DNA from 3 places in the Enterobacter roggenkampii genome. Region 2 is predicted to be linked to each of the others. Evidence: predicted binding sites of a transcription regulator. Region 2 holds the regulator's gene; each other region holds the start of a gene.
What was found. The regulator CRP, encoded in region 2, controls carbon source genes, mostly activating them, when cyclic AMP is high. The targets are predictions, from matches to a motif close to ATGTGANNNNNNTCACAT.
Positions count from the first base shown of each region.

Region 1: a site for CRP is predicted at 2,594-2,611, ahead of BFV67_RS02345 (glycine dehydrogenase). Genes of this name have one in related genera too.
Region 3: a site for CRP is predicted at 2,476-2,493, ahead of msrB (peptide-methionine (R)-S-oxide reductase MsrB). Genes of this name have one in related genera too.

Region 1 covers NZ_CP017184.1:498,565-503,120, reverse strand. Annotated here, with positions in the region: gene BFV67_RS02365 (DUF4310 family protein) at 26-667, opposite strand; gene BFV67_RS02360 (DUF4311 domain-containing protein) at 681-1,457, opposite strand; gene BFV67_RS02355 (DUF4312 family protein) at 1,480-1,779, opposite strand; gene BFV67_RS02350 (SFCGS family glycine-rich protein) at 1,782-2,144, opposite strand; gene BFV67_RS02345 (glycine dehydrogenase) at 2,155-2,493, opposite strand; gene cybC (cytochrome b562) at 2,809-3,195, opposite strand; gene pmbA (metalloprotease PmbA) at 3,234-4,556, opposite strand, start outside.
Region 2 covers NZ_CP017184.1:4,320,788-4,325,343, forward strand. Annotated here, with positions in the region: gene BFV67_RS20330 (hydrolase) at 1-304, shown strand, start outside; gene BFV67_RS20335 (YheU family protein) at 301-519, shown strand; gene BFV67_RS20340 (phosphoribulokinase) at 550-1,419, shown strand; gene BFV67_RS20345 (OsmC family protein) at 1,504-1,908, opposite strand; gene crp (cAMP-activated global transcriptional regulator CRP) at 2,220-2,852, shown strand; gene BFV67_RS20355 (YccS/YhfK family putative transporter) at 2,910-4,556, shown strand, end outside.
Region 3 covers NZ_CP017184.1:1,809,861-1,814,416, reverse strand. Annotated here, with positions in the region: gene pncA (bifunctional nicotinamidase/pyrazinamidase) at 1-106, shown strand, start outside; gene chiD (chitinase ChiD) at 327-1,580, shown strand; gene BFV67_RS08460 (YeaC family protein) at 1,631-1,903, opposite strand; gene msrB (peptide-methionine (R)-S-oxide reductase MsrB) at 1,945-2,358, opposite strand; gene gapA (glyceraldehyde-3-phosphate dehydrogenase) at 2,700-3,695, shown strand; gene BFV67_RS08445 (D-hexose-6-phosphate mutarotase) at 3,768-4,556, shown strand, end outside.

The DNA.
Region 1 (4,556 bases), 930 kb from region 2:
GCAGGCGCCGGAGCGCCCGCGGGTATTAAAGGGCAACCGGGAACAGCCAGCCCAGAATCATTGCGCCGAGGATAGCGCCACCGGTAATGGGCTTCTGCCAGATGTAGAACAGCAGCGCACCCAGCAGAGAACCCACGCCAATCGGAATGGAGGCGGTCATGGCGCTGAGGATAATCAACGGTCCGAGGAAGCGGCCGGAAGCGTTGCCCGCGCCCATCATCACGTCTGCGCCGTAGGTGGAGTTGCTCTGGTTGATGGTGAACTTACGCGCCAGGATGATGACGTAGCCAATCGCAAGGCCAATCACCAGGCCGGTGATCAGCGCGGCAATGAAGTTGGTCACCGGGAACATGATCCCCGCGCCCAGCAGCAGCGCCGGAACCCCGAGGCCCACGCCGGTCTGGATCGCCCCGCCGATGTCGAGAATACCGACCAGCGAGCCTTCGATAATACGGGCGAACAGGAAGCTCGCGCCGAACGCCGCCACCGCGCCGTAAACGCCGGTGTCAATTCCCGCTTTCAGCATCGCCACGAAGGCCACTTCGTTAAACGCGCCGATGCCGTAGAGGTAGTACATGTGCGTCCCGGCAAACACGCCGGAGGAGAGCAGGCCAACGAAGATCGGGAACGACCAGTCGGCATACCAAAAACCTTTATTCTGTTCCATTTAGAGGCTCCTGTTATTTACCGCTGAGCGAGTTGTGGATCATGTCGAGCCAGTTGGGCACGGTCAGATGGAAGGATTCGATCATCTTCATGTCGAAGCCGCGGAAGAAGCCGCTCAGCACGAACAGCAGAACGATCGCCGCCATCATCACTTTGGTGACGTGGTTCCAGCCGCTCTCTTCCACGCCTTTACCGATCAGGATCCCCAGCACCAGGCCCGGTACGGCGTTGCCCATAATCAGCTGCGCCGCGCCGCCAAAGATGGTGGCCCAGAAGCCCGATTTTTTACCCGCATCGATGGCCGCCAGCCAGAAGATCACCGGCATCACGGTGTTGACCAGCAGGTTCGCGGCAGGCACCAGCACCTTCACGGCGGTGACCTGAAGCGCAGCGGGCACGGAGGAGGCAGTCAGGTTAAGGAAGGTCACGACGATCATGCCGATCACGCCGCAGGCAATCGCCATTTTGCGCGGATCGTGCAGCGTTTCGCCGACGTTACGGTTTTTGATCATCAGCGCGGCCGCACCCCAGTTCGGGATGATGCGGTGGTCAACGTCCTGTGTGAAAGCCCCTGCGGCCACGGAAGAGGCCCAGGCGTTAAAGAAGAAGCCTAACCCAAAGGAGAAGTGGGACGCCGGATCCCCTTCGCAGGAGTTCAGTTCCCCCAACGTACGAAACGCGCCCATACCCTGAGTGGTAGGCGCATGAAACATGCGTGCAGCCCCGGCCCCGACACCGACGCCTACCAGGCCGCCGATGATGAGCGATTTTATTAATATAATTAAGAACATCAGTCTGCCCTTTTATGAATAATCAGCGTTGCGTGACGAAATCCACCTGGTCGAGATTGATGGCGGTCACGTTGACGGTCACATCCAGCTCCACGCTGTAGGTGCGTCTTTCCCGGCGCAGAAAGAAGAACAGAAACGCTTCTTTTCGCACCGCTTCTTGCGCCTGAACGACCTGCACATCCTGTGGCTCAATACGCAGTAAGATATGCGGTGAGGCTTTCATCACCGCGGCCTGAACGTGGTTGAGCGCGTCGGCAAAGGCGCGCGCTTTGGCGTCGCCCTTCCCCTTCACTCTCACCGTGGTTGTGAACTGTTCTTTCATGCTTATGCGCCGTATTTTTTCTGCCACGCCTGTACCAGACGCTCGCCCAGCTCTTCTTTATCCATAAAGCCAAAGCCCAGCACGTTGCAGCCTTCGTTGATGGCGGTGACGCCTTCATCCACGGAACGCATACCGTATTTGGCCTTGTAGCCATATTTGGTCTGGGCGGTGATGGCACCCGCGCCGCCGCTGCCGCAGAAGGAGATGCCGAAGGTGGCGTTTTCTGCTTTCATCACGTCACCGAGCTTCATGTCTGCCGCCATGCCCGGTACGACAACCGCGCGTCCACCTGCTTTTTCCACACCGGCCGCCACTTTCTGACCTTTACCCAGGCGATCGCCAATCACGACTGTAATCTGTTCCATGTGTTGCTCCTTAAAGGTTGTCTTTCGCGACTTCAAAGTGAACGGAGAGCAGCCAGGCCTCTTCATCTGGAAGGTTGCCAAACTGCGCCACCACTTCACGGGCAAGCCGCATTGAATCCGGTGAAATTTCGTCAAACAGCTCTGCTTCAACCTCCGGCAGCGGCTCGCCGGTCACGGACCGGTGCGCCATGGCGCGCACGTGGGAAGTAAGCATCTGCTCCTGTACCGCATTGGGGATGATGTTGTTCCGGGCCAGCAGGGCATAAACCTGCTGCAGCATGGTGTTCGCGAGCTGTTCTGTTTGCTCTGCCTGTTCCCCAACGTCGTTCATTACCGCTCCGTTAATCACTGGTCTTACCCCGTTAATGGCTCTGGAATAAAACTAACGTTGGGGGGGAATTGTTTGTAGCGAGTTGTTTTCCACTTCGAAGTGGAAAGGGGAGCCGCAGCAGTGATCTGTGCCACATAAATACGGTGAATCTGGATTAATCACGGCATTTGCGTGATGAATATCACGTATTCCAGCGGCAAAACGCGCGCCGGGGAAGCGAAAACGTTCAGGCGTGGTGACGCAAAAATGTGATGGCGATAGGGTTTACTTATTACCGCGCAAAAAAACGGGGGCCACTGGCCCCCGCTGATTATTTGTCAGATGCGCGATCGGTTAACGGTATTTCTTGTGATACGTATTACGGGTCGTCACAAACTGCTCGGCCGCCGCCTGGGCTTCCTTCACTTTGCCTTCGTTAGCGAGCTTCAGCGCGCCGTCGATCTGGCCGACCAGCACGTCAAAGCCGTGGCGGTAGTCTTTCATCTCTGCACTGTCTGCCGCTTTGCTTTCCAGTTTAGGAGGCGTCGCTTTTTGTGCGTCCAGCGCCGCTTCACGCATTTTGGTCAGCGCGTCTTTCATTTCCGCCGCATTGTCGGTTTTCTGCACCACCTTCAGGTTTTGCCCGAGGATGCCCATGTCGTCTTCAAGATCGGCAGCAAACGCAGAAGAGCCAAGAACCAGCGTTGAAGCCGCGACGATCGCTAACAGATGTTTACGCATTGCTCACTTCCTTTTTTATTATTAACAAAACGCTATCTCTATTGTCCGGCGATTTTCATTTCCGGGAGTAATACAGAACCACACTGTATATTGCTGCGTGTTTCAATATCGTTACCGACCGTAACGATATTGCGCCACATATCCTTCAGATTGCCAGCGATGGTAATTTCGCTCACCGGATACTGGATTTCGCCGTTTTCAACCCAGAAGCCCGCCGCGCCGCGAGAGTAATCGCCGGTGATGCCGCTGACGCCCTGACCCATCAGCTCGGTCACCACCAGACCGGTGCCCATCTCTTTCAGCATCTGCTCAAAGTTGAGGCCCAGCCCGGCAATGCGCCAGTTGTGAATGCCGCCCGCGTGCCCGGTGCTTTTCAGCCCCAGCTTGCGCGCGGAGTAGTTGGTCAGAAGCCACTGGGTCAGAATGCCGTCTTTCACGATGTCACGACGCTCCGTGCGCACGCCTTCGCTGTCGAACGGCGTGGAGGCCAGGCCTTTCAGCAGGTGCGGATGCTCTTCGATGGTGAGCCATTCCGGCAGGATCTGCTTGCCCAGCGAGTCGAGCAGGAAGGTCGATTTACGGTACACCGAACCGCCCGCGATAGCGCCCACCAGATGGCCAAACAGACCGGTCGCCACTTCGTTGGCAAAAATCACCGGGGCTTTCATGGTGGAGAGTTTACGCGGCGACAGGCGAGACAGCGTGCGTTCGGCGCACGCTTTACCCACCCACTCCGGAGACTGCAAATCCCCCAGCGCGCGGCCAATGGTATAGGCGTAGTCGCGCTCCATGTCACCGTTCTCTTCGGCGATGACGCAGCTGGAGAGCGAGTGGCGGGTAGAGCAGTAGCCCTGCAGCATGCCGTGACTGTTGCCGAAGACTTTGATGCCGTAGTGGCTGTTAAAGCTGCCGCCTTCGGTATTGGTGATGCGCTTGTCGGCCTGCAGGGACGCCTGCTCGGCGCGGGCAGCCAGCTCAATCGCTTCGTCCGGCGTCACTTCCGCCGGATGGAACAGGTCGAGATCCGGCGCGTCAAACGCCAGCAGATCTTTATCCGCCACGCCGGCGTAAGGATCCGGTGAGGTGTAACGGGCGATATCCAGCGCGGCCTGCACCGTACGGGCGATGGCATCCGGACTGAGATCGGTGGATGACGCACTGCCTTTGCGATTCTGGTGATATACCGTGATACCCAGCGCGCCGTCGCTGTTGAATTCAACATTCTCCACTTCGCCATAGCGGGTGCTCACGCTAATGCCGGTGGTTTTGCTGACCGCCACTTCGGCGCCATCTGATTTTTCTGAAGCAAGCATCAGCGCGGTGGAGACGGCTTCTTCCAGAATCTTACGCTGCGCTTCAAC
Region 2 (4,556 bases):
CGATCTGATCACCGCGAAAATTCACGGCTTCGCCGATGCAATTGACTATTATCGTCAATGCAGCGCCATGCCGCTGCTCAGCAAGATCACGCAGCCAACGCTGATCATTCACGCCAAAGATGACCCTTTTATGGATCATCACTCGATTCCCGCTCAGGAATTCCTGCCCGACAACGTTCACTATCAGTTGACCGAGCACGGCGGCCACGTCGGGTTTATCGGCGGCACGCTGCGCCGCCCGAAAATGTGGCTTGAGACGCGTATTCCTGACTGGCTAACCCCTTATCTGGACGGTGCAACATGATTATTCCCTGGCAGGATCTGGCTCCCGAAACGCTCGATAATCTGATTGAAAGCTTTGTATTACGCGAAGGCACCGATTATGGTGAACAGGAACGCTCGCTTGAGCAAAAGGTCAACGATGTAAAGCGCCAGCTGAAAAGCGGCGACGTGGTGCTGGTGTGGTCAGAACTGCATGAGACGGTCAATATCATGCCCCGCAACGCGTTTCACGGCTGATCTTCCACCCTTTTCAGTCAGGGAGTTGCTATGTCTGCCAGACATCCGGTTATTGCCGTTACGGGGTCGAGTGGTGCGGGAACCACCACCACCAGCCTCGCATTTCGCAAGATTTTCGCCCAGCTGAATCTCCGTGCGGCGGAGGTCGAAGGCGACAGCTTTCACCGCTACACGCGCCCGGAGATGGACATGGCCATCCGTAAGGCGCGCGATCTGGGTAAACACATCAGCTACTTCGGTCCGGAAGCCAATGACTTCGGCCTGCTGGAACAAACCTTTATTGAGTACGGCCAGAGCGGTAAAGGGCAGTCCCGCAAGTATCTGCATACCTATGATGAAGCCGTTCCCTGGAATCAGGTGCCTGGCACCTTTACCCCCTGGCAGCCCCTGCCGGAACCTACCGACGTGCTGTTCTACGAAGGATTACACGGCGGCGTGGTCACGCCGCAGCACGACGTGGCGCGCCACGTGGATCTGCTGGTTGGCGTGGTGCCTATCGTTAACCTGGAGTGGATCCAGAAGCTGACGCGTGACATGAGCGAGCGCGGCCACTCGCGCGAAGCAGTGATGGATTCGGTGGTGCGCTCCATGGAAGACTACATCAACTTCCTGACGCCGCAGTTTTCCCGCACCCATATCAACTTCCAGCGCGTGCCGACGGTGGACACCTCCAACCCGTTCGCGGCCAAAAGTATCCCATCCCTGGATGAGAGCTTTGTGGTGATCCATTTCCGCAATCTCGAAGGCATTGACTACCCCTGGCTGCTGGCGATGCTGCAGGGCTCGTTTATTTCTCACATGAATACATTAGTCGTACCGGGCGGAAAAATGGGGCTGGCGATGGAGCTCATCATGACGCCGCTGGTGGAGCGACTGATGGAAGGGAAACAGATCGCGTGAGTTTTTTGCCCGGGGCGCTGCGCTTACCGGGCCAACGGTCGTGCTTTTGTAGGGCGGGTCAGCGAAGCGCCACCCGCCAAAACATTAAGCCTCGATCACTTCATACGAATGGGTGATGTTTACCGCTTTCTCCAGCATTAACGCCACAGAGCAGTACTTCTCCGCAGACAGGTCCACCGCACGTGAAACCGCCGCGTCTTTCAGTTCTTTACCGGTGACCACAAAGTGCAGATTGATGTGGGTGAACAGGCGTGGCGCCTCTTCGCGGCGTTCTGACGTGAGTTTGACCTCACAATCCGTCACGTCATGACGGCCTTTTTGCAGAATCGACACCACGTCAATGGCACTGCATCCCCCTGCCGCCATCAGCACCATTTCCATTGGGCTGGGCGCTTTATCGCCGGAGTTACCATCCATCAAAATCTGATGTCCTGACGCGGACTCGCCCAGGAACGTTAAACCTTCAACCCACTTCACGCGCGCTTGCATATTCTTAAACTCCAACGTTGCATTTTTGGTGACAGATTACGCGTGCGTTACATTTCTCGCAATGGAAGGCGACCTGCATCATGCTGAAGCGAGACACCAGGAGACACGCGGCGAAAGCTATGCTAAAACACTCAGGATGCTACAGTAATACATTGACGTTACACATGTATGCAGAGGACATCAAACTTTACTGGCTGCGAAACGTTACGGTAGCCGACTTCCCAGGGTATGGGTAAGAATTCGATTGCAACCCCAGAGTCCGGATGCATCTGATGACTCTGGTGACAGCTTATAACAGAGGATAACAGCGCATGGTGCTTGGCAAACCGCAAACAGACCCGACTCTCGAATGGTTCTTGTCTCATTGCCACATTCATAAGTACCCATCAAAGAGCACGCTGATTCACCAGGGTGAAAAAGCGGAAACGTTGTATTACATCGTTAAAGGCTCGGTGGCAGTGCTGATCAAAGATGAAGAAGGGAAAGAGATGATCCTTTCTTATCTGAACCAGGGCGATTTCATCGGTGAACTGGGCCTGTTTGAAGAGGGCCAGGAACGTAGCGCCTGGGTTCGTGCAAAGACAGCATGTGAAGTGGCTGAAATTTCTTACAAGAAGTTCCGTCAGCTGATTCAGGTTAACCCTGACATTCTGATGCGTCTCTCTTCCCAGATGGCGCGCCGTCTGCAGGTCACCTCAGAGAAAGTGGGCAACCTCGCCTTCCTGGACGTGACGGGCCGCATCGCACAAACTCTGCTGAACCTGGCGAAACAGCCGGACGCCATGACCCATCCGGACGGCATGCAAATTAAAATTACCCGTCAGGAAATTGGTCAGATCGTCGGTTGCTCCCGTGAAACAGTGGGCCGTATCCTGAAAATGCTGGAAGATCAAAACCTGATCTCCGCCCACGGTAAAACCATCGTGGTTTACGGAACGCGTTAATTCCGCTTAAACGGCGTGCCATCGCAAGGTGTCACGCCGTTTTTGTCTCTACTCCTCATGTGGCGCAGGCTGATCTATCACCCGGAAGTTAACTACGCACTGCGACAAACGCTGGTGTTGTGTCTACCCGTGGCCATCGGCCTGATCCTCGGACACCTTCAGCAAGGCCTGCTCTTTTCCCTCGTGCCCGCCTGCTGCAACATTGCTGGCCTGGACACACCGCATAAGCGCTTTTTCAAACGTCTGATCGTGGGCGGCTGCCTGTTTGCTGGCTGTAGCCTTGCCGTACAGCTTTTACTGGCCCGGGATATCCCGCTGCCGCTGATCCTGACGGTGCTGGCGATGACGCTCGGCGTCACGGCGGAAATCAGCTCGCTGCACGCCCGCCTGCTACCCGCCTCGCTGATTGCGGCCATCTTCACGCTGAGCCTCGCCGGGAATATGCCGGTGTGGGAGCCGCTGCTGATCTACGCGCTGGGGACACTGTGGTACGGGCTGTTTAACTGGTTCTGGTTCTGGCTGTGGCGGGAACAGCCGCTGCGCGAATCCCTGAGCCTGCTCTATGTGCAGTTGGCGGAATACTGCGAAGCCAAATACACCCTGCTCACCCAGCATACCGATCCGGAAAAAGCCTTACCGCCGCTGCTGACGCGCCAGCAGAAGGTGGTGGATCTGATAAGCCAGTGCTATCAGCAGCTGCATATGCTCGCCGCCAACAAGAACCACGAATACAAACGGCTGCTGCGCACCTTCCAGGTAGGCCTGGATCTGCAGGAGCATATCTCCGTTAGCCTGCACCACCCGCAGGAGGTGCAAAAGCTGGTTGAGCGCAGCCACGCCGAAGCGGTGATCCGCTGGAACGCGCAGACCGTCTCGGCACGCCTGCGCGTGCTGGCTGACGATATTCTCTACCACCGCTATCCCACGCGCTTTAATATGGAAAAACAGCTCGGCGCGCTGGAGAAAATCGCCCGTCAGCATCCGGATAACCCGGTCGGCCAGTTTGCCGCCTGGCACTTCAGCCGCATCGCCCGCGTGCTGCGCACCCAGCGCCCGCTTTATTCCCGCGACCTGATGGCGGATAAACAAAAACGGCTTCCCCTGTTGCCCGCGCTCAAAAGCTATCTGTCTCTCAAATCGTCCGCCCTGCGCAATGCCGCACGAATTAGCGTGATGCTCAGTATCGCCAGCCTGATGGGCATGGCGCTGCATCTGCCGAAGCCCTACTGGATCTTAATGACCGTGCTGTTCGTCACCCAGAACGGCTACGGCGCCACGCGGGTGCGTATTCTGCACCGGGCGGGCGGCACCATGGCCGGGCTGATCATTGCAGGCGTAACGCTGCACTTCCACGTGCCGGAAGGCTATACCCTGGCAGGCATGCTGGCGATCACGCTGGTGAGCTACCTGATTATCCGCAAAAATTACGGCTGGGCGATGGTGGGCTTTACGGTGACGGCGGTATACACCCTGCAGCTGCTTACGCTGAACGGCGAACAGTTTATTGTCGCCAGGCTGATTGATACCCTGATCGGCTGCCTGATTGCCTTCGGCGGCATGGTCTGGCTGTGGCCGCAGTGGCAGAGCGGGCTGCTCAGGCAGAACGCCCACGACGCGCTGGAGGCCGACCAGCAGGCCATTCGCCTCATCCTGAGCGACGACCCGCAGCCCTCCCCGCTGGCGTATCAGCGCATGAAGGTCAAC
Region 3 (4,556 bases), 2.2 Mb from region 2:
CGGGGTGAACATTCATCCGCAGGACAGCGCTCAGGCGTTTATGGATATGGCTGCGGAAGGCGCGACGCTGTATACGCTCGAAGACTGGCTGGAAACGCAGGCTTAGGCCTTTTAAGCCGGGTGGCGGCTGCGCCTTACCCGGCCTACTTCTTTGGTTTTGTAGGCCGGGTAAGCGTCAGCGCCACCCGGCAAACCCCCTCCGATCTCCCATAAAGTGAACTCCCTCGCAACCTCAGCGAAGCGGCAATGCTATTCTCTTCAGGCTGTTTTTTTGCCACGCCTTTTCCGTGGCGTGGTTAATTTTATTAAGTCAAAGAGGAACTTGTATGAAACGTTTGCCCTTGCTGGCAGCCTTACCCTTGCTTTGCGCGTCAGTTGCCTCCGCCAGTTCCCTGATGTCCGTGGGCTATTTTAACGGGGGTGGCGACGTCACCGCCGGACCGGGTGGCGATATCAATAAACTTGACGTTCGCCAGATCACCCACCTGAACTACTCGTTTGGTCTGGTCTATAACGACGAAAAAGACGAAACCAACGCCGCGCTGAAAGATCCGGCGAAGCTGCATCAAATCTGGCTATCGCCAAAAGTGGCGTCCGACCTGGCCTTGATCCCCACCCTGCGTAAGCAAAACCCAAATCTTAAGGTCCTGCTCTCCGTCGGCGGCTGGGGCGCGCGTGGTTTCTCTGGCGCAGCGGCAACCCAAGAGAGTCGCGCGGTGTTCATCCGCTCCGCGCAGGAGATTGTTGAAAAATATGGTCTGGACGGGATCGACCTCGACTGGGAGTATCCGGTCAACGGCGCCTGGGGCCTGGTGGCAAGCCAGCCCACCGACAGGGAAAACTTTACCGCCCTGCTGAAGGAGATGCGCGACGCGTTCGGGCATAAAAAGCTGGTGACCATTGCGGTAGGCGCGAATGCGGAAAGTCCGAAAAGCTGGGTGGATGTGAAAGCCATTGCCCCCCTGCTCGATTACATCAACCTGATGACCTACGACATGGCGTACGGCACGCAGTATTTCAATGCCAACCTGTACGACTCCAGCGCCTGGCCGACGGTGGCCGCCGCGGACAAATACAGCGTCGATTTTGTGGTGAACAACTATCTGGCCGCCGGGCTGAAGCCGCAGCAGATGAATCTCGGGATTGGTTTCTATGGCCGCGTACCTAAACGCGCCGTGGAGCCGGGCATTGACTGGACGAAACCCGATGCGCAAAAAAATCCGGCCACTCAGCCCTACTTCGGGCCGCAGGAGATCGGGTTGTTCAAGTCGCTCGGCTACGACCTGACCAAAGATACCTACGTGAAGTACAACGATATCGTCAAAAAGCTGCTGAACGATCCGCAGAAACGCTTTACCGAGCACTGGGACGACCAGGCGAAAGTGCCGTGGCTTTCGGTGAAGGGTGCCGATGGCAACGCGCTGTTTGCGATTTCGTATGAGAACCCGCGATCCGTGGCGATCAAAGCGGACTACATCAAAGAGAAAGGTCTCGCCGGAGCGATGTTCTGGGAGTACGGCGCGGATGATGAAAACCAGTTAGCGAAGCAGCTGGCGGCGTCGCTCGGGATCCCGCACTAAAGTGTAGCGTGCCGGGTGGCGCTAGCGCTTACCCGGCCTACATGAGAGCATTATTTGAAAGTCGCAATCGGCTTCGGGGTGATACCAAAGTCCTCTTTCAGCTCACGCTTGCTCTTCATCACCATTTGACCACGGGTGTCGATCGTCATGTGCTGCGCGTCGGTGTTGTTGCGCGCCTGCCACAGCATCACCAGCTGCAGGCTGTTTTCTTTCTGCTCCGGGGTCAGCGCGACGCCATCGGGCCATTTTCCCAGCTCTACGGCGGTGACCAGACGTTGATAAATCTCCGGCGTCATACCGCTAATCATGTCTTCAATATTCACAATCCCGCCCTTTTAAAGGAATAATTTGCTGAATCGTTTTTTCAACCCTTGATCTGGTCGCCGTTTTCGTCGTCAGTGAAGCTCATTGAGGCTGAATTCACGCAGAAACGCTCGCCCGTTGGCTGAGGGCCATCCGGGAAGACGTGTCCAAGGTGCGCATCGCAGTTGCCGCAGCGAATTTCGGTGCGCACCATACCGTGGGACGCGTCGGTCAGATAGCGGATAGCCTCATCGCTCACCGGCTCGTAAAAGCTCGGCCAGCCGCAGCCCGAATCAAATTTCGTTTGGGAATTGAACAGCGGAGCATCACAGACCAGGCAGTGGTAGACGCCGTCTCGCTTGTTGTGCAGTAAACGCCCGGTGAACGGCGGTTCCGTCCCGTGGTTTTGCGTCACGTAAAACTGCATTTCTGTGAGGTTTTTTTTCAAATCGTCGGGGTTACGTTGGTTCGACATATGCTTACATCTCGCTGTAGAAACAGACATCTTTTACCCCGCATTCTAACAAAACATTAACACCCTTGCGTGCACTTTTGATCTAAACTTATGTGTCGCGAAAAGGCGGTCAGGCAATTGTGATCACATTCACATTTTTATCCTGCGAGGACTTTAAAATTCCGGGCGCAGCCCCCATGTGGTTGCAAGCTCAAAGGGAAAGTGAGGCGAGTCAGTCGCACAAACGTTAGTCACAGGATTGATTTGTCGCAATGATTGACACGATTCCGCTTGACGCTGCGTAAGGTTTTTGTAATTTTACAGGCAACCTTTTATTCACTAACAAATAGCTGGTGGAATATATGACTATCAAAGTAGGTATCAACGGTTTTGGCCGTATCGGCCGTATTGTTTTCCGTGCTGCTCAGAAACGTTCTGACATCGAAATCGTTGGTATCAACGATCTCCTGGACGCTGAATACATGGCGTACATGCTGAAGTACGACTCAACTCACGGTCGTTTCGACGGCACCGTTGAAGTGAAAGACGGCCACCTGGTTGTAAATGGCAAAACCATCCGCGTTACTGCTGAGAAAGACCCAGCTAACCTGAAATGGAACGAAATTGGTGTTGACGTTGTTGCTGAAGCAACCGGTATCTTCCTGACCGACGAAACTGCACGTAAACACATCACTGCGGGTGCGAAGAAAGTTGTTCTGACGGGTCCTTCCAAAGACAACACCCCAATGTTCGTTCGTGGTGCAAACTTCGAAACTTACGCTGGCCAGGACATCGTTTCCAACGCATCCTGCACCACCAACTGCCTGGCACCGCTGGCTAAAGTTATCAACGACAACTTCGGCATCATCGAAGGTCTGATGACCACCGTTCACGCAACCACCGCTACTCAGAAAACCGTTGATGGCCCGTCTCACAAAGACTGGCGCGGCGGCCGTGGCGCGGCTCAGAACATCATCCCATCCTCTACCGGTGCGGCTAAAGCTGTAGGTAAAGTACTGCCAGAACTGAATGGCAAACTGACTGGTATGGCGTTCCGCGTTCCAACTCCTAACGTATCCGTTGTTGACCTGACCGTTCGTCTGGAAAAAGCTGCTTCTTATGAAGAAATTAAGAAAGCAATCAAAGCTGCTTCCGAAGGCCCAATGAAAGGCGTTCTGGGTTACACCGAAGACGACGTTGTTTCTACCGATTTCAACGGCGAAGTGTGCACTTCCGTGTTCGATGCTAAAGCTGGTATCGCACTGAACGACAACTTCGTTAAACTGGTATCCTGGTACGACAACGAAACCGGCTACTCTAACAAAGTACTGGACCTGATCGCTCACATCTCCAAATAAGTTGAGATGAGTGTTTGATCCAAAAAGGCGACTTCGGTCGCCTTTTTTATTTATAAGACAGAGGATTGCTTAATGATTAATAAAATTTTTGCACTTCCGGTAGTCGAACAACTTACCCCTGTGCTCTCCCGCCGCCAGATTGACGGTGCTGACGTTATCGTCGTTGACCATCCACGCGTTAAGGCCTCCGTGGCGCTGAACGGCGCCCACCTGCTCTCCTGGAAGCCGGAAGGTGAAGTTGAGGGATTGTGGCTCAGTGATGCGACCTCCTTCAAAAAAGGGGCTGCAATCCGTGGTGGCGTACCGATCTGCTGGCCGTGGTTCGGCCCGTCCGCACAGCCGGGTTTGCCTTCTCACGGATTTGCCCGTAACCAGCAGTGGACCCTGAAAGCGCATAACGAAGACGACAGCGGCGCCGTGCTGACCTTTGAGCTGCAGGCAAATGACGAGACGCGCGCCCTGTGGCCGCACGATTTCACCCTGTACGCCCGCTTTAAGCTGGGTAAAACCTGTGAAATCGAACTGGAAGCCCACGGCGAGTTCGAAACCACCTCCGCCCTGCACACCTATTTCAACGTGGGTGACATCAGCGCTGTGAAGGTGAGTGGCCTTGGCGATACCTTTATCGATAAAGTCGACAACGCGAAAGAAGGCAAACTCAGCGACGGCGTTCAGGCTTTTCCTGACCGTACCGACCGCGTCTATCTGCATCCGGAAGCATGCAGCATGATCCACGACGGTGCCCTGAACCGCGGCATTGAGGTAGTACATCACCATCACAGCAACGTGGTGGGCTGGAACCCGGGTCCTGCACTGTCTGTCAGCATGGCCGACGTGCCTGACGACGGTTATAAAACGTTT